DNA from 3 places in the Vibrio tapetis subsp. tapetis genome. Region 2 is predicted to be linked to each of the others. Evidence: predicted binding sites of a transcription regulator. Region 2 holds the regulator's gene; each other region holds the start of a gene.
The links. The regulator MetJ, encoded in region 2, represses methionine synthesis genes. The targets are predictions, from matches to a motif close to TTAGACNTNTANANGTCTAA.
Positions count from the first base shown of each region.

Region 1: a site for MetJ is predicted at 3,189-3,208, ahead of metN (methionine ABC transporter ATP-binding protein MetN). Genes of this name have one in related genera too.
Region 3: a site for MetJ is predicted at 2,657-2,676, ahead of metK (methionine adenosyltransferase). Genes of this name have one in related genera too.

Region 1 is NZ_LT960611.1:1,520,595-1,526,580, forward strand. It holds gene treB (PTS trehalose transporter subunit IIBC) at 1-993, opposite strand, end outside; gene treR (trehalose operon repressor TreR) at 1,172-2,116, opposite strand; gene VTAP4600_RS06805 (MliC family protein) at 2,167-2,532, opposite strand; gene gmhB (D-glycero-beta-D-manno-heptose 1,7-bisphosphate 7-phosphatase) at 2,559-3,113, opposite strand; gene metN (methionine ABC transporter ATP-binding protein MetN) at 3,406-4,440, shown strand; gene VTAP4600_RS06820 (methionine ABC transporter permease) at 4,430-5,107, shown strand; gene metQ (methionine ABC transporter substrate-binding lipoprotein MetQ) at 5,222-5,986, shown strand, end outside.
Region 2 is NZ_LT960611.1:2,989,877-2,995,862, forward strand. It holds gene VTAP4600_RS13355 (bifunctional aspartate kinase/homoserine dehydrogenase II) at 1-427, opposite strand, end outside; gene VTAP4600_RS13360 (O-succinylhomoserine (thiol)-lyase) at 427-1,593, opposite strand; gene metJ (met regulon transcriptional regulator MetJ) at 1,866-2,186, shown strand; gene VTAP4600_RS13370 (malic enzyme-like NAD(P)-binding protein) at 2,241-3,500, opposite strand; gene rpmE (50S ribosomal protein L31) at 3,753-3,968, opposite strand; gene priA (primosomal protein N') at 4,245-5,986, shown strand, end outside.
Region 3 is NZ_LT960611.1:39,678-45,663, forward strand. It holds gene VTAP4600_RS00245 (SprT family zinc-dependent metalloprotease) at 1-279, opposite strand, end outside; gene VTAP4600_RS00250 (DUF2189 domain-containing protein) at 357-1,154, opposite strand; gene metK (methionine adenosyltransferase) at 1,413-2,567, opposite strand; gene tkt (transketolase) at 2,922-4,931, shown strand; gene epd (erythrose-4-phosphate dehydrogenase) at 5,129-5,986, shown strand, end outside.

The DNA.
Region 1 (5,986 bases), 1.5 Mb from region 2:
CAATTGCAAATCAACGGCATTGGTCGTGTGGTGCACACCGGTGATAACCAGTGGGGCATAAAGAAAGCCAAATACCATTGCGCCGATGACAGCAAAGTCACCCGTCATCGCCGCTTTTGCCGCGAATGCAACGCCATCACCAATAATTCGACCAAATGGGCCAATTAATGCGTGCGCCAAAATCACAGAAAGAATGATAGAAACAAACGGCACCACGACTAAATACAAGTAAGCAGGCACAATGCGTTTCAAGTTGGTTTCAATGAACGCCAGAGCAACACCGGCTAACATGGCAGGAATGACTTGAGCTTGGTAACCCACCTTTTCAATGACAAACCAACCAAAGTCCCAAACTTGCGGAATTTCCTTACCAATGGCGTAAGCATTCATCAGTTGTGGGGAAACCAAGGTCACACCTAAGGTGATACCCAGAATTGGCGTCCCTCCAAGTTTTTTAACGGTCGCCCAGCAAACACCAACAGGTAAGAAGAAAAAGATTGCTTCGCCGATTAACCATAAGAAAGAGTGGACCGTTGCCCAAAACTGACTGATTTGCGTAAGAGTTTGGCCATCAAACATTTTGATGTCGCCAATAACGTTACGAAAGCCAAGGATCAGACCACCAGTAATAATGGCAGGCAGCAGAGGTACGAAGATTTCAGCCAGATGTGAAATACCGCGCTCTAGAATATTCATATTCTGACGAGCCGCCAGTTTCGCGTCGTCTTTACTGGTCTCACTTTTACCAGCTTGTTTGATCAGTTCTTTGTAAACATCGTCGACTTCCGTTCCGATCACAACTTGGAACTGGCCCGCATTGGTGAAACAGCCCTTAACCAAAGGCAAAGCTTCCAACGCTTTTGGATCAGCGGCATCGGTATCATTTAACACAAAGCGTAATCGTGTAAGGCAATGACTGACGCTGGCAATATTGTCGTTACCTCCGACTAGCTCTATAAGACGGGAAACGTCTTGGCTTGAAATCCTACTCATATTATTGTCCACCCTATTGGAGTTCAGTTTGTCTTTCTTATAAATGGGACCGTTCCCATTAATTGAGGTGATAATGCCAAATCAAGCCAAACAATAAAATGGGAACATTCCCATTAATTGAACATGATCACACAAAAAGTGTAGAAAACTTAGTCAACACTGTCGTCAAATTTGGCCGTTATATCACAGGTTTTTGGGTAATATGTTGGACGCTACACTGACCGGAGAGTTGTTGTATCAGCAAGGTTGCTGCTTTCTCTCCAGCTTGATGATAACCAGGATCGATACTAAATATATTTGGGAAGAGAAAAGATAATAATGGATTTCCGCCAACGCCTGTTACTCGAACTTCAGTTCTTCCTAGCTCTTGTAAGCGTTTGATCACACCCAAAGCTAGCGTGTCACTCGCACAAACAACAGCTTGTGTTTCGTCGGTCAAAACTTGATCTAATAAGGTATAGGCACTTTCATGACTCAACTCACCCGTCACCGCCTGGGAGTTAACCTTGTTACGTTCACACCATTCAAGATAAGCCAAAAGACGTAGTCGTCCTGTTGTGGTATCACTTTGGTCGACACCTACGTAAGCAATATCGTGTAAACCCTGCCCCCTCAAATGCTCCAATGCGTTATTTATCAGCGCTTGATTATCATAATTAATCGATGAGACATTTTCGGTATCCATTGCGACAACGACCATTCGTTGCTGCCAACTCTCTAACTTAACAACATCGCAGCCCGTGAAACCAAAGACCACCACGCCATCTACATTACGCCTCTTCAAAACGTCCAGATGCTCGTTTGTTTTGACGCTGTCAAACTGACTTTCCATGATGACAACATCGTATCCAGCGCCATACAACGTCGCTAGCATTGCGCTAACAACTCTATTTTCTGACGCTGAATCCAAACGAGAAATGATGACCCCAACCACTTTCTGGCTGCCTCCTCTCATCGACTGGGCCGACTTCGAAGGCACGTAACCATGAGCATCAATCACCTGCTCTACTTTCAAACGAGTTTCAGGTTTTACCTTCGGATCATTGGTTAATACCCTTGATACGGTAGATTTCCCAACGCCTGAAAGCTTTGCAATATCAACAATGGTCAGTTTTTTGCTCATAGGTAATGTTATCTTTTATTCGTTGGCTGCGGGCTGAGTTGTATGGGCGACTAAAACATCGTGTTGTTAGAAGGGGCGTCGATGTTATTCATTGGCACAACTAAATTACACATTTGTATAGGGTAGCCGCTGAGTTTAATGCTCGCTTGCTCACCTTTAAACCACATCTTTACTTGCTCATCATGGGTTCGGTATTTCTCACCAGAAGCGCTAACGGTGCGGTTCAACACATAGTACTTTCCTAACATTTCCGCGTGGATTTTTGTGTCACTGCGATCGCTCACCACAACGTCGTAGTGATCGCTGCAGCGATAAACTTGGTCGACAATTTCGGGTTGAGAAATACATCCACTCAACGCTCCTAAAACCACGACCGAAAAAACACTGCGTGGCAACAATCGTTTAGTTAAAGCCATTTTTAAAGACATCATTCACCAATTTGTTATCGCGCCGCTAAGTAAGCAGGAGCATTCGCGATGCTATCAACCACAACCGTTGCTAGAGACTCACCTATTTCAGTGATCGGTTTGCCAGTTCGTACTAATATTTTCGTACCAACACCCGCAGCATCAGCCGCCATCATATCTTCGGCTTTATCACCAATCATCACCGACTTTGCCATATCAATATCAAGAAACTCTTGCGCTGAAAGGAACATGCCCGGCTTTGGCTTACGGCAATCACAGTCTTGCTTATATTTACCTACACCATGCTCAGGATGGTGAGGGCAGTAATAAATACCGTCAAGCTCAACGCCATTGTCTGCAAAATTCCAATCCATCCACTGTGTTAAAGATAAGAATCGGTCTTCGCTAAACATGCCTCGGGCAATACCCGATTGATTCGTCACAAGTACTAACATGAACCCCATGTCTTGAAATTTCTTAGCCGCTTCAAACACGCCTTCTACATATTCAAAATCATGCTCATCATGCACATAACCATGATCGACGTTAATTACGCCATCACGGTCCAAAAACACTGCAGGTTTAGCCAAAATGCTACCCTCATTAACTGGTTATATCGCAAATTATTACACGCTTTATATCGGTTAGCACTATTCAATTACCTTTTAGACGTCTAGACGTAAAAATACCTATTGACTTAAAAATGTGAAAGCCATAGCATCAACTAACAATTGAGAGCAAGGTCAACATTTTCTGCTGAATTGCTAGCCAACCAGCTCAAACATACACTGTTCGGTAACCGATTTATCGAATAAACAACAGTAAATTGGCCATATTACGTCGTCATGTTGATTACAGCCAACTCTGCACAGGTTTCGAAGAATGATTGAAATTAATCAAGTAAATAAGGTTTTCTATCAAGGCACTAAGGAAATAGTTGCCCTGAAAGATATCGACCTTACCATACCTCAAGGGACGATTTTTGGTGTCATTGGTTCGTCTGGCGCAGGTAAAAGTACACTGATTCGCTGCGTAAATATGTTGGAAGCCCCAACATCCGGTGAAGTCATCGTTGATGGTGTGGATCTCACCAAGCTCTCTAAATCAGATTTAAGTAAAACTCGCCGTAACATCGGCATGATTTTCCAGCATTTCAATCTGCTTTCTTCTCGCACGGTATTTGACAACGTTGCATTGCCACTTGAGTTAGCGGACGCAAGCAAAGACAAAATCGAAACCAAGGTGTCTGAGTTATTGTCTTTAGTTGGTCTTTCTGACAAACGTGATACCTACCCTGCTAATTTAAGCGGCGGTCAAAAACAGCGTGTCGCGATTGCACGTGCATTAGCGTCTGATCCTAAAGTACTGCTTTGCGATGAAGCGACGAGCGCACTTGACCCTGCAACGACTCAATCGATTTTAGAACTGCTTAAGCAAATCAACCGTAAGCTCAACATCACCATGCTCCTTATCACCCATGAAATGGATGTGGTTAAAAGCATCTGTCATCAAGTGGCCATTATTGGTGACGGTGAATTAGTAGAAAAAGGCACGGTTGGCGATATTTTTGCACACCCTAAAACAGAATTGGCTCATCAGTTTATTCGTTCAACCTTAGATCTTTCGATTCCAGAAGATTACCAGATTCGTCTAAAGAAAAAGCGTGTTGAAGGCAGCTATCCATTAGTTCGTTTGGAATTCACAGGCGCGACAGTAGATGCCCCTCTGGTGACGCAGATAGCTCGAAAATTCAATATTGATGTCAGTATTTTAAGCTCGGATCTTGATTACGCTGGTGGCGTAAAATTCGGCATGATGGTCGCGGAACTGTTCGGGACTGAACAAGACGACATCGCCGCTATCGAATTCCTACGTGAAAACAACGTAAAAGTAGAGGTACTTGGTTATGTCCTTTAATACTGTAACGCAGTGGCTAAGCCTAAATGGCAACTTGTTACTTGACGCAACGTGGGAAACCTTATACATGGTTGCGGTTGCTGGCATTGTCGGTTTTGCTGTTGGTATCCCTCTTGGTGTGATTCTTCATACCACCAAGAAAGGCGGATTACTTGAAAACACCAAACTCAACGCGATTTTGGGTGCCATCGTTAACATTGGTCGTTCTGTGCCGTTCTTAGTGCTCATGGTAGCGATTATTCCAGTGACTAAGCTGTTGATCGGCACATTCATCGGAACAACCGCAGCGATTGTTCCGTTAACCATCGGTGCTATTCCGTTTGTTGCCCGTTTGATTGAAAGCGCATTACTCGAAGTACCGTCAGGTCTTGTGGAAGCGGCGCAATCTATGGGGGCTACACCGACGCAAATTATTACTAAAGTACTGCTTCCGGAAGCCCTGCCAACCATCATCAACACAGTGACCATCACTTTGGTTACTTTGGTGAGCTACTCAGCAATGGCGGGGACCGTCGGCGGCGGTGGTCTTGGTGATGTTGCCATTCGATATGGCTTCCACCGGTACGACGTAACCATTATGGCTGTTACGGTAGTGATGCTCATTGTACTAGTACAAATTATTCAATCTATTGGTGACACGCTGGTTCGTAAAGTTGACCACCGATAGAAGATAGAGGTTGGTAGCAAGAAGCGAATGACTTCTATCGATTGACCTCTAACAACAAGATTAGTCAGAAACCTAATAAAAAATATAAATTGGATTCATTAAAAGGAGATTACCATGAAATTTAGCCTTAAAAGTTTACTAGCCCTTGCCGCCACAGCAGCCGTATTAACCGGTTGTGGTGAAAAAGCCGTTGATAACAATAAAATCAAAGTTGGCGTAATGGCAGGTGCCGAAGCTCAAGTAGCTGAAGTTGCCGCTAAAGTAGCGAAAGACAAGTACGGTTTGGAAGTAGAGCTTGTTACTTTTACTGATTACGTAACACCAAATGCAGCGCTTGATGATACATCAATCGACGTAAACGCATTCCAACACAAGCCATACCTTGATCAGCAAGTGACTGACCGTGGCTACAAATTGACTATCGCGGGTAACACGTTTGTATACCCTATCGCAGGTTACTCTAAGCAAGTTAAGTCTGTCGATGAGATTGCTGATGGTTCTCGTATTGCGGTACCTAACGATCCAACTAACCTAGGTCGTTCATTACTGCTTCTTGAGCAACAAGGTCTACTTAAGCTACGTGAAAACGTTGGTCTGCTAGCGACGGTTCGTGACATCGTAGAGAACCCAAAAAACATCTCTATTGTAGAGTTAGATGCTGCTCAACTGCCTCGCTCTCTTGATGATGTTGCGCTTTCAGTTATCAACACAACGTACGCAAGCAGCATTAATCTAACACCAGAAAAAGACGGTATCTTCGTTGAAGACAAAGACTCTCCATACGTAAACTTGATTGTTTCTCGTGAAGAAAACCTAAACGCTGAAAATGTACAAAATTTCGTTAAAGCATACCAAACTGACGAAGTATACAAGGCAGCA
Region 2 (5,986 bases):
AAGCCGTCGCTTCAAGATCGTGCTGACATAATAAGGTCGCCAATAAACGAGAAGACCAAACTTCACCATGCCCAAGAGCGGCAGCTTGATCTGCAAGGCTCAATGGGGCGTTCAACTCCCCAAGAGCAGAAAATTCTTTATTTAGCTGTTCCAGCAATGTCGATGCTCGTTCTTCATTAAGCAAAGTGGTCACAAGATGAGTTTGAAATTGACGTAACTCTTGCAGCAACTCATGGGCAATACGGCCATCTTTATCGAGTGCTTTTAACCAGCTAAGTAACAGGTTGGTTGTTGAGCCCGCCGCAGAAACCACAACTAAATCTTCTGGTTGAGAGTATTCGCGCAAGATATTCACGACTCTCAAATAACATTCAGGATCAGCAAGACTGCTTCCGCCAAATTTGTGTAACTGGCGTTGAATCGTCATTACGCTTCCTCCTGAACCAACTCAAAGGCTTGGCGTAAGTCAGCGATGAGGTCATCAGCATCTTCAAGCCCAACAGATAAGCGCAGCAATTGCGTTGTAATGCCCGCTTCTAATTGCGCTTCATCACTCATCGCTCTGTGCGTCATAGAGCTTGGATGACAGATAAGGCTTTCTACCCCACCAAGAGACTCCGCCAATGAGAAGAGCTTCAGGTGACCAACAAACGCTTTTAAAGAGTCAAAGCTACCTGCATATTCAAAGCTCAACATTGAGCCAAAACCCGATTGTTGTTTTTTCGCAATGTCATGGCCAGGATGGCTTGGCAAACTTGGGTGATAAAGCTTGGCAACTAAGGATTGAGTTTGCAGGTACTGTAAGATTTGTACTGAGCTTTCTTCATGCACTCGCATACGCGCTGCCAAGGTTCTTAGACCCCGTAAAGTCATGTAGCTATCAAACGGCGTACCCGTTGCACCAAGGCAATTCCCCCACCACGCCAGCTCTTCGGCATGCTGTGTACTTTTCGTTACGACCACACCACCAATAACATCAGAGTGGCCGTTAATAAACTTGGTCGTAGAATGAATAACAAAATCGGCGCCTAGCAATAAAGGCTTCTGGTACACAGGTGTTAAAAAGGTATTGTCTACCGCAACCAGTGCTCCTACTTTTTTTGCTTTATCACAGGTAACTTGTATATCAACCACTCGAACCAATGGATTCGATGGCGTTTCAAGTAAAACTAATTTTGGCTTCTTAGCAAGAGCAGCATCCAGAGCCTCTTGATCAGATTGGTCAACAAACTCAACCTTAAAGTCGCCTTTTAATGAGCGAGTATTAAATAGACGGTAAGTACCACCGTAGCAATCATGAGGCGCAATAATCAGATCGTCTGGCCCTAAAAAGGTACTGACCCATAGGTTTAGCGCTGCGGTGCCCGTATTTGTGATAACCGCGCCCTCACCTGACTCTAATTCAGATAATGCTTGCTCTAATTGGCCACGATTCGGGTTACCTGAACGGGTGTAATCGTATTTAGGTACTTCACCAAACGCTGGGAAGCCGTAGTTGGTGGAAAGATAAATAGGGGGGACGACGGCATGATATTGACTATCAGCCTCGATACCGGTGCGTACAGCAATGGTTGCTGGTTTGCGATCGCTCATAAGGTTGGTCTTCCTTTCCAAAATCCATGTTATCTGTTATACCAATAACGGCGGCCGGATAACATACGGTGTCGTGCTTTTGCTAGCAGTATTGCTACTTTATATCTACTTTAACCCCTCAAAAAAAGGACGTCAACACATCTGGACGTCTATATGTCTTTGCTTATGGCGGTAAAAGTCGCTAAAATCATCACCTATATTGATACTAAGCTGCGATTGACGCTGATTTCTTGGTATCTAATTCGATATTAATAAGAAAATGAAGGTGCGCAATGGCAGATTGGAATGGCGAGTACATTAGCCCATATGCTGAGCATGGAAAAAAAAGTGAGCAAGTAAAAAAAATTACGGTTTCGATTCCACTTAAGGTGCTAAAAGTCCTTACGGATGAAAGAACCCGTCGTCAGATAAACAATCTACGCCATGCGACCAACAGTGAACTGCTATGTGAAGCTTTCTTACATGCCTACACGGGGCAACCTCTTCCAACGGATGAAGATTTAAGAAAAGATCGCCCTGATGATATTCCTGCCGAAGTGAAAAAACTGATGACAGAGATGGGTATCGAATTCGAAGCATTCGACGAAGAATAGATATAAAAAAGGCAGAAGGTATTCCCTTCTGCCTTTTATTTTTGCCTTTAGCCTTTAGCCCATATAATTTTCCGGCATCTCAATACGAGCCACACCAGAATCTACTGCCGCTTGCGCCACAGCTTTAGCAACGCGAGGCAACAAACGAGGGTCCATAGGTTTCGGAATGATGTAGCCAGAGCCAAATTCTAACTCGTCAACACCGGCCGCTTTTTTCACTTCTTCTGGCACTGTTTCTTTCGCTAACTGGCGAATCGCTTCAACCGCAGCTAGCTTCATCTCAATATTAATTTCACTTGCACGAACATCGAGTGCACCACGGAAAATAAACGGGAAACAAATTACATTATTTACCTGATTAGGGTAATCACTGCGCCCTGTACCCATGATCAAATCATCACGAACTTGATGAGCAAGCTCTGGCTTAATTTCAGGATCTGGGTTTGAACATGCAAACACAACGGGCTTATCAGCCATCAATTTCAGCGCTTCTGGTGGAAGCAAGTTTGGCCCAGAGACACCTAAGAATAGATCCGCACCTTCAATCACATCTTCTAATGTGCGCTTATCCGTATTATTAGCAAATAACTGCTTGTATTCGTTCAAATCGTCGCGACGAGTGTGAATAACACCCTTGCGGTCCAGCATGTAAATTTTTTCGCGTTGAGCGCCACATTTGATCAGTAGCTCCATACAAGCAACCGCCGCCGCTCCTGCGCCCAAACAAACAATCGTCGACTCTTCTAGCACTTTGCCCTGAAGTTCAATGGCATTTAGCATACCTGCGGCAGTAACAATTGCCGTGCCGTGTTGATCATCATGGAAAACGGGTACGTCACAACGCTCGATAAGCTGACGCTCAATTTCAAAGCAATCTGGTGCTTTAATATCTTCTAAGTTAATGCCACCAAACGTATCTGCAATGTTAGCAACCGTATCGACAAACTCTTGAATAGTGCGGTGCTTGACCTCAATATCAATAGAATCCAAATTAGCAAAGCGCTTAAACAGTAGAGATTTACCTTCCATTACTGGCTTAGAAGCTAATGGACCTAAATTACCCAACCCTAAAATTGCGGTGCCATTTGAAATAACCGCGACCATATTACCTTTAGCAGTGTACTTGTAAACGTTGTCTGGATTTTGTGCGATTTCTCTTACAGGTTCTGCTACACCTGGGCTATAAGCCAGTGCCAAATCTTCAACGGTATCGGCCGGAGTAGTGAGTGCGACACCGATTTTTCCTGCAGTCGGAAATTCATGGTAATCGAGAGCTTGTTGACGAAAATCTTTTTGGCTGTTGTCTTCGGACATGGTGGCAGAATCCCAATGCTGTGTGAGGTTACATAAACGTTAACTGTGGGGTTATAGTAATGTAAGTCAGACCGAGATCCTAGACGGAATGTCAATAAGATTGATAACTGATTGTGATATGCAAAAGAAGACAGAAACGGTAAATGCGAATGGGTTCAAAAGAAGCTTAAAAATAGACGGGCTCAGACTCATGATCTAAAAAAGGACGCCTGAGCGTCCTTTTCGAATTTGGTCGTATTACGAAATTCGTAATTACTTGCTGCTAAGAGCACCAAAACGCTTGTTGAAACGATCAACACGGCCGCCAGTATCAACTACACGTTGCTTACCAGTGTAGAACGGGTGACATTTGTCACATACGTCTAGGTGGATAGATTCTTTAGCAAGAGTTGAGTTGAACTCAAAAGTGTTGCCGCAAGAACAAGTAGCAGAAACTGCTTTGTATTCTGGGTGGATACCAGTTTTCATAGGGATAACCTTAATATAGGCCGTGTCGCTATCCGAATCTAAGCCGGACACCACACGTGGTTTCAAAATAGTCGATGCGTAAGTACACATCGCTCTAGGCGCGGTATAGTAATGAAACTTGCCTGACGGATCAACTCATTTGATAGTTTTTTCACCATTTTTTCAGATGTTATTCATCACTGAGGCCGCTTTACCCTTTGGTTGGCTTATTCCTCGTATTTTATGGTCGATTTAATTACTATAGTTGATTAACAGCTAAATAACCCATCACTCTATATGCGCCCGACCATTGCTCAAGTTGCTTTACCCGTCCCTCTCGACAAACGGTTTGATTATCTCATCCCCAATGAGCTATTTCCCGTTATCGGTGGACGTGTGTCGGTACCTTTTGGTCGTCAAACATTAGTCGGTGTTGTCACGGCTCTAGTTCATCAATCTGACTTCCCAGTCCATCAATTAAAGAAAATCAAGCAAGTCATTGATGCTGAACCCGTATGGCCAGACTCTCTCTACCAATTACTTCAATGGTGTAGTCAGTTTTATCAGTATCCGTTAGGGGATACACTCGCCAATGCAATGCCAACCTTATTACGTAAAGGTAAGCCCGCTGAATTCGCCACCTTAGTTGAATGGCAGTTGACCACTCAAGGCCGCGATCAGCTTATGGTTGGGTTTGGTCGAGCAGTCAAACAAGCTCAAGTCATGCACATGTTGCAACATGGCGCCATGTCTCATCAGGCTATGTTGGAACAAGACATCACCAGCCCAGTATTAAAAACATTACAAGAAAAAGGCTGGATCGAACGATTAGAGCGCAAGCCCACCACTCAAGATTGGCACAAGCAAGTTGAAGCCGAAGGTGAAAAGCCGAATCTAAATGAAGAGCAAGCTATTGCGATCGCCGCAGTCAACAGCCATCGTCAATTTGGATGCTTTTTATTAGAAGGGGTAACAGGTTCAGGCAAAACTGAAGTTTACCTCAATATGATCAAACCGATTTTAGAGCGAGGCGAGCAAGCTTTGGTGCTCGTGCCAGAGATAGGCCTAACCCCACAAACCATCAATAGATTTAAAAAGCGATTCCAAGTGCCTGTTACCGTAGTGCACTCCGGGCTCAATGATACTGAGCGTCTAAACGCTTGGCTCAGTGCTCGCGATAAACAAGCCGGTATTGTAATTGGCACGCGCTCTGCTTTGATGACGCCTTTCTCAAAACTCGGCATTATCATTGTTGATGAGGAGCACGATGCCTCCTACAAGCAACAAGACAGTCTAAGATATCACGCGCGCGATGTTGCAGTAATGCGGGCCAACAAAGAAAACATCCCGATCATATTGGGATCAGCCACTCCAGCATTAGAAACCTTACATAATGCACTGTCTGGTAAATACCATCATTTAACTCTAACCCAGAGAGCCGGTGTGGCAAAACCAGCCACGAACAAAGTGTTAGATGTAAAAGGCCTTTATTTAGAAAGTGGGTTATCCGCGCCCCTTATTGCCGAAATGCGTCGACATCTAAATGATGGTAATCAGGTAATGCTATTTCTCAATCGCCGTGGCTTCTCTCCTGCTCTCATGTGCCATGAATGTGGCTGGATTGCCGAATGCAAACGCTGCGATGCTTATTATACCTTCCACCAGCAAAGCCGTGAAATGCGCTGTCATCACTGTGGCTCTCAACACGCGGTGTTACATAATTGCCAAGGGTGCGGCTCCAGCCAACTCGTGTCTGTTGGCGTCGGAACTGAGCAACTAGAAAGCCACTTATCGGAAGTTTTTCCTGAATATAAAACTTTGCGTATTGACCGTGACAGCACGCGACGCAAAGGCAGCTTAGAGGCCGCCCTGACCTCAATCCGCAATGGTGAATACCAAATTCTTATCGGCACGCAAATGTTGGCGAAAGGACACCACTTCCCTAACGTCACACTCGTGGCGTTAATCGATGTGGATGGATCCCTCTATAGCAGCGATTTTAGAGCATCAGAAAGACTGGCTCAGTTATTTATTCAGGT
Region 3 (5,986 bases), 840 kb from region 2:
TTTCCCATGAGGCTTTACTCGCCCATAGAGTTGAAACGTGAGTAAATGTGCCACTTCATGTGGTATGACTTCGTTGATAAAGTCTTGTTGGTTTTCCACAAAAAGGACTGGATTCAGGCGAATCTCATTACGTTGTAAATAGGCTTTTCCTGCCACTTTTCCGCGCACATTAAAATTGAGCGTGGGGGAAGGAAACGTTCGCTTAAACGTTGTTTTTGCTTGAGCTAAGCATTGCGCTATTTTCTTTTTTGCGGCGTACTCTAATTCTATATTGACCACATTGCCTCGGTTAAAGCGCTGTATTTAAAACGCCTCGATTATTAATAATCGAGGCGAATAGTAGCACTAAACTTGGCTTATGGATGATGCTTTTTCTTGATGGTTTCATGGTAAGCATGCCATGTGCCGTAACCTAGGATAGGCATGGTGAACAGCATACCTATGCCGTAAGTCGCGAAACCAATTAAGATACCGCCGCAGATAATAAAGCCCCATACAATCATGGTGGGGATATTATTTTTGACGGCATTAAAGCTGGTGAAGACCGCTGTCATCATATCCACGCGACGTTCCATCATCAGTGGAATAGAAAATGCAGAAATACTAAATATGACACAGGCGATGATACCCCCAACAATAGAACCTACCAGTAAAAATGGTAAAAAGTCCGATAATGGAGCGCCTTGCACTGAAGGATAAAGTGCATGGAGTAAGGCGGCAATTCTCATCCAAAAGATCATGGCTACGGCGAGTAATACTGCAAATGCCCATTGTGAAGAGGAGTTGCGTTGAATGGCTTTCATTGAGTGGAATAAGCTAACGGGCTGGCCTTTTTCTCTAGCCCAGCTGGCATCATAAAGTCCGAGGGCTAAAAAAGGGCCAATCAACATATAGACAACAAGGCTAGGCATCACAACAAGGTGTGTGCCTTGCCATTGCACAAGTAGCACGATGCCAACTGCGGCGGCCATAAAGCAGAGCCCATAAAAAGCACTGATGAGTGGCATGCGAACAAAATCGTTTAGGCCTAATGCTAGCCAATGAAAAGGAGCTGAAATACTCAGCTTGTTACAAGGGACGGTTCGGGCGTACAAATGATCCGGTACTTCGTTTTGCTTGCCGGATGCGTCTGACGGGTTAATCGTACGAGGCATATATCCTCCTTGATCGATTCTCGTTTTCGCTGGTGCAATTCCAGCGACCAATTAAGATGAACAATGACGAAATACCACGACGCTGTGCATCAAATTATCCAACAACACTCACATACTGCAATTGGGATTGTTGTTAATACATTGTTAACTATTGACGCTGTTTCATTAAAATACAAATGTTACCACCAGCAATTCTCACATAAAAAAAGCCCCTGCATAATGCAAGGGCTTGTATTTACTAGTGAATACTATAGAGAATTATTTAATTCCAGCAAACTCACGTAGGATGCTTGCTTTGTCAGTCGCTTCCCAAGGGAACTCTTCACGACCAAAGTGACCGTAAGCAGCCGTCTTTTTGTAGATAGGCTGAAGTAGGTTCAGCATTTCTTGCAGACCGTATGGGCGTAAATCGAAGTTTTGACGAACCGCTTCAATGATGATGTCGTGAGATACTTTTTCAGTACCGAACGTTTCAACCATGATAGACGTTGGATCAGCAACACCGATTGCGTAAGACAATTGAATCTCACAACGGTCAGCCATGCCAGCAGCAACAATGTTTTTTGCTACATAACGTGCAGCGTAGGCTGCAGAACGGTCAACTTTTGAAGGATCTTTACCTGAGAATGCACCGCCACCGTGACGAGCTGCACCACCGTAGGTATCAACGATGATCTTACGACCCGTTAGACCACAGTCACCCATAGGGCCACCGATAACAAAACGACCGGTTGGGTTGATAAAGAAATTTGTGTCTTTATTTAGCCACTCTGCAGGAAGTACCGGTTTGATGATTTCTTCCATTACCGCTTCACGAAGATCAGATGTTGAAACTGACTCTGAGTGTTGAGTAGAAAGTACAACAGCATCAATACCAACAATCTTACCTTGGTCGTATTGGAATGTTACTTGGGATTTAGCGTCTGGACGTAGGAAGTCCAGTTTGCCGCTCTTACGAACTTCCGCTTGTTTTTGAACAAGTAGATGAGAGTAAGTAATTGGAGCTGGCATCAAAATTGGTGTTTCGTTGGTTGCGTAACCAAACATAATACCTTGGTCACCAGCGCCCTGTTCTTTAGGGTCTGCTTTATCAACGCCTTGGTTGATGTCTGGAGACTGCTTACCAATGGTGTTCAGTACAGCACAAGAATCGGCATCGAAGCCCATGTCTGAGTGTACGTAACCAATTTCACGAACGGTTTCACGGGTGATTTCTTCGATATCAACCCACGCTGAAGTGGTCACTTCACCGCCAACCATGACCATGCCGGTTTTTACGTAAGTTTCACAAGCAACACGTGCTTTTGGATCCTGTTCGATGATGGCATCAAGTACAGCATCTGAAATTTGATCGGCGATTTTATCTGGGTGGCCTTCTGATACAGATTCAGAAGTAAATAGGTGCTTAGCCATGAGCGCTCCAATATTTCTTTTTAAAAAGAACAGGCATGCACCAAAAAAGCAGACCTATTCGCAAATTAGACGGTATAAACTGTAGGTGTATCTACATCTAGACGTCTATTCTAATTTGAACCGACCGAATTACAAGTGAAATTTTGTTCACACACAAGCCAATCGATTGCGTTTTTGACCTATTAAATTCAATTAGTTCGACAACATGTTAGAAAATAGTAGCAAAAATCACCAATTTCCCCAGTAAATCGTTTGCAGTGCTAGGGGGGCTTTGAGACAATACGCGCCGCCGAATTTGGTTATTCGGCGCCCTAATCCTTATTTTTTTATTCGCTTATGCACTCAGGAGCGTAAATGTCTTCTCGTAACCTTACTTCTAATAAAGAACTCGCTAATGCTATCCGTGCGTTGAGCATGGATGGTGTTCAACAAGCTAATTCAGGTCACCCAGGTGCTCCAATGGGCATGGCTGATATCGCTGAAGTTCTTTGGCGTTCTCATCTAAATCATAACCCACAAAATCCAGAGTGGGCCGATCGCGACCGTTTTATCTTGTCTAACGGTCACGGTTCAATGTTGATCTATTCTTTACTGCACCTTTCTGGTTACGATCTTTCAATTGATGATTTGAAAAATTTCCGTCAATTGCACTCAAAAACTCCGGGTCACCCAGAGTATGGTTATGCGCCGGGCGTTGAAACGACAACAGGTCCACTAGGCCAAGGCATCACCAATGGTGTTGGCATGGCAATGGCTGAAAAAGCACTAGCGGCTCAGTTTAACCGTGAAGGCCACGAAATCGTTGACCACAACACATATGTATTTATGGGTGATGGTTGTTTGATGGAAGGTATCTCTCATGAAGCATGTTCTCTTGCGGGTACTTTAGGTCTCGGTAAGCTTGTCGCTTTCTGGGATGACAACGGCATCTCTATCGACGGTGAAGTAGAAGGTTGGTTCTCTGATGACACGCCTAAGCGTTTCGAAGCTTACGGTTGGCATGTTATTCCAGCAGTAGACGGCCATGATCCTGAAGCAATCAATGCTGCAATCATTGCGGCTAAAGCTGATCCGCGTCCTACGCTTATCTGTACTAAAACAGTTATCGGCTTTGGTTCTCCAAATAAAGCGGGTACGCACGACTGTCACGGTGCTCCACTAGGTGCTGACGAAATCGCAGCAACTAAAGCGGCATTAGGTTGGGAACACGGTCCTTTCGAAATCCCTGCTGATGTCTACGGCCAATGGGATGCGAAAGAAGCGGGTACTGCTAAAGAAGCGGCTTGGAACGAGAAGTTTGAAGCATACGCGGCAGCATTCCCTGCAGAAGCGGCTGAGCTTAAGCGTCGTCTAAACGGTGACCTTCCTGCGCAGTGGGAAGAGAAAACAACTCAAATCATCGCTGACCTTCAAGCTAACCCAGCGAACATTGCTTCACGTAAAGCGTCTCAAAATGCACTAGAAGCATTTGGTGCGATGCTACCAGAATTCATGGGCGGCTCTGCTGACCTTGCGCCTTCTAACCTAACCATGTGGTCTGGTTCTAAGTCGCTAACTGCTGATGACTTCTCTGGTAACTACATCCATTACGGTGTTCGTGAATTCGGTATGACGGCTATCATGAACGGTATTGCTTTGCACGGTGGTTTCGTACCATACGGCGCAACATTCCTAATGTTCATGGAGTACGCTCGTAACGCAATGCGCATGGCTGCTCTGATGAAAACTCAGAATATCCAAGTGTACACGCACGATTCAATCGGCCTAGGTGAAGATGGTCCAACTCACCAACCTGTTGAGCAAATCGCTTCTCTACGTGTTACTCCAAACATGAGCACATGGCGTCCATGTGACCAAGTTGAATCTGCAGTTGCATGGAAACTGGCCATTGAGCGTAAAGATGGCCCTACGGCACTTATCTTCTCTCGTCAGAACCTTGCACAGCAAGCGCGTGACGCAGAGCAAGTAGCAAGCATTGCTAAGGGTGCTTACATCCTAAAAGACAGCGCTGAGAAACCAGAGCTTATCTTGATTGCTACTGGCTCAGAGGTTGAACTTGCTGTTGCTGCACACGCAGAACTTACGGCGCAAGGTAAGCAAGTACGTGTTGTTTCAATGCCATCTACCGATGCATTCGATAAGCAAGACGCAGCTTACCGCGAAGCGGTTCTACCGTCAGACGTAACCGCTCGTATCGCTGTAGAAGCAGGTATTGCTGATTACTGGTACAAGTACGTTGGCCTAGACGGTCGTATCATCGGTATGACAACATTTGGCGAATCTGCACCAGCAGGTGAACTATTCAAAATGTTCGGCTTTACAGTTGAGAACGTCGTTGAAACAGCGCAAGAGCTTCTAGCTTAATCGCTATATTTTTTTCCTTATTGGAAATGAATATCAGATAAAATTAAACCGAGTCCAAGTGGCTCGGTTTTTTTATAACTTGACGGGCGTATCATAAATCCCCAACTCTATTGCGAGCTAAATCACTCTTTCAGTGCGGTTCAATAAGCAATCAGTTAATATCTGGCCGTTCTATGAAGATAAGGAAGACAGGGCATATGCTAAAAATAGCCATTAATGGTTTTGGTCGTATTGGCCGAAATGTATTGCGTGCCGTATACGAAAGTGGCAAAAATCATCAAATAAAAATTGTGGCGGTCAATGAGCTTGCCCAGCCAGAAGCCATGGCGCATTTGTTGCAGTACGATACTTCTCACGGACGCTTCTATAAAAAAATCTCTCACGATCAAGAACACTTATTTGTAGAACACGACAATGGCGAAAGAGATTCAGTTCGTATTTTACATTTAGAAGATATCGATTTACTGCCGTGGCAAGATCTAGATGTTGATATCGTTCTAGACTGTACTGGCGTATATGGCTGCCAAGAAGACGGACAACGTCATATTGCTGCAGGGGCTAAAAAAGTTATTTTCTCCCATCCCGGCGCGACCGATTTGGATAACACCATCATTTATGGTGTTAACCATGAAACGCTTAAGCCTGAACATAACGTCATTTCTAATGGATCTTGTACGACTAACTGCATCGTCCCTATCATAAAGGTGCTCGATGATGCCTTTACGATTGAGTCTGGCACCATCACCACGATCCACTCTTCTATGAATGATCAACAGGTTATCGACGCCTATCATCCTGATCTACGCCGTACCCGTGCTGCAAGTCAATCTATCATCCCTGTTGATACCAAGTTACATGTGGGGATTGAACGAATCTTTCCGAAATTTTCCAACAAATTCGAAGCGATTTCAGTGCGCGTACCGACAGTGAACGTTACAGCAATGGATTTAAGTGTAACTGTTGCAACAAAAGTGAAAGTTAATGACGTAAATCAAACCATAACTGACGCTTCTAGGTGTACATTACATAACATTGTTGATTATACTGAAGCACCG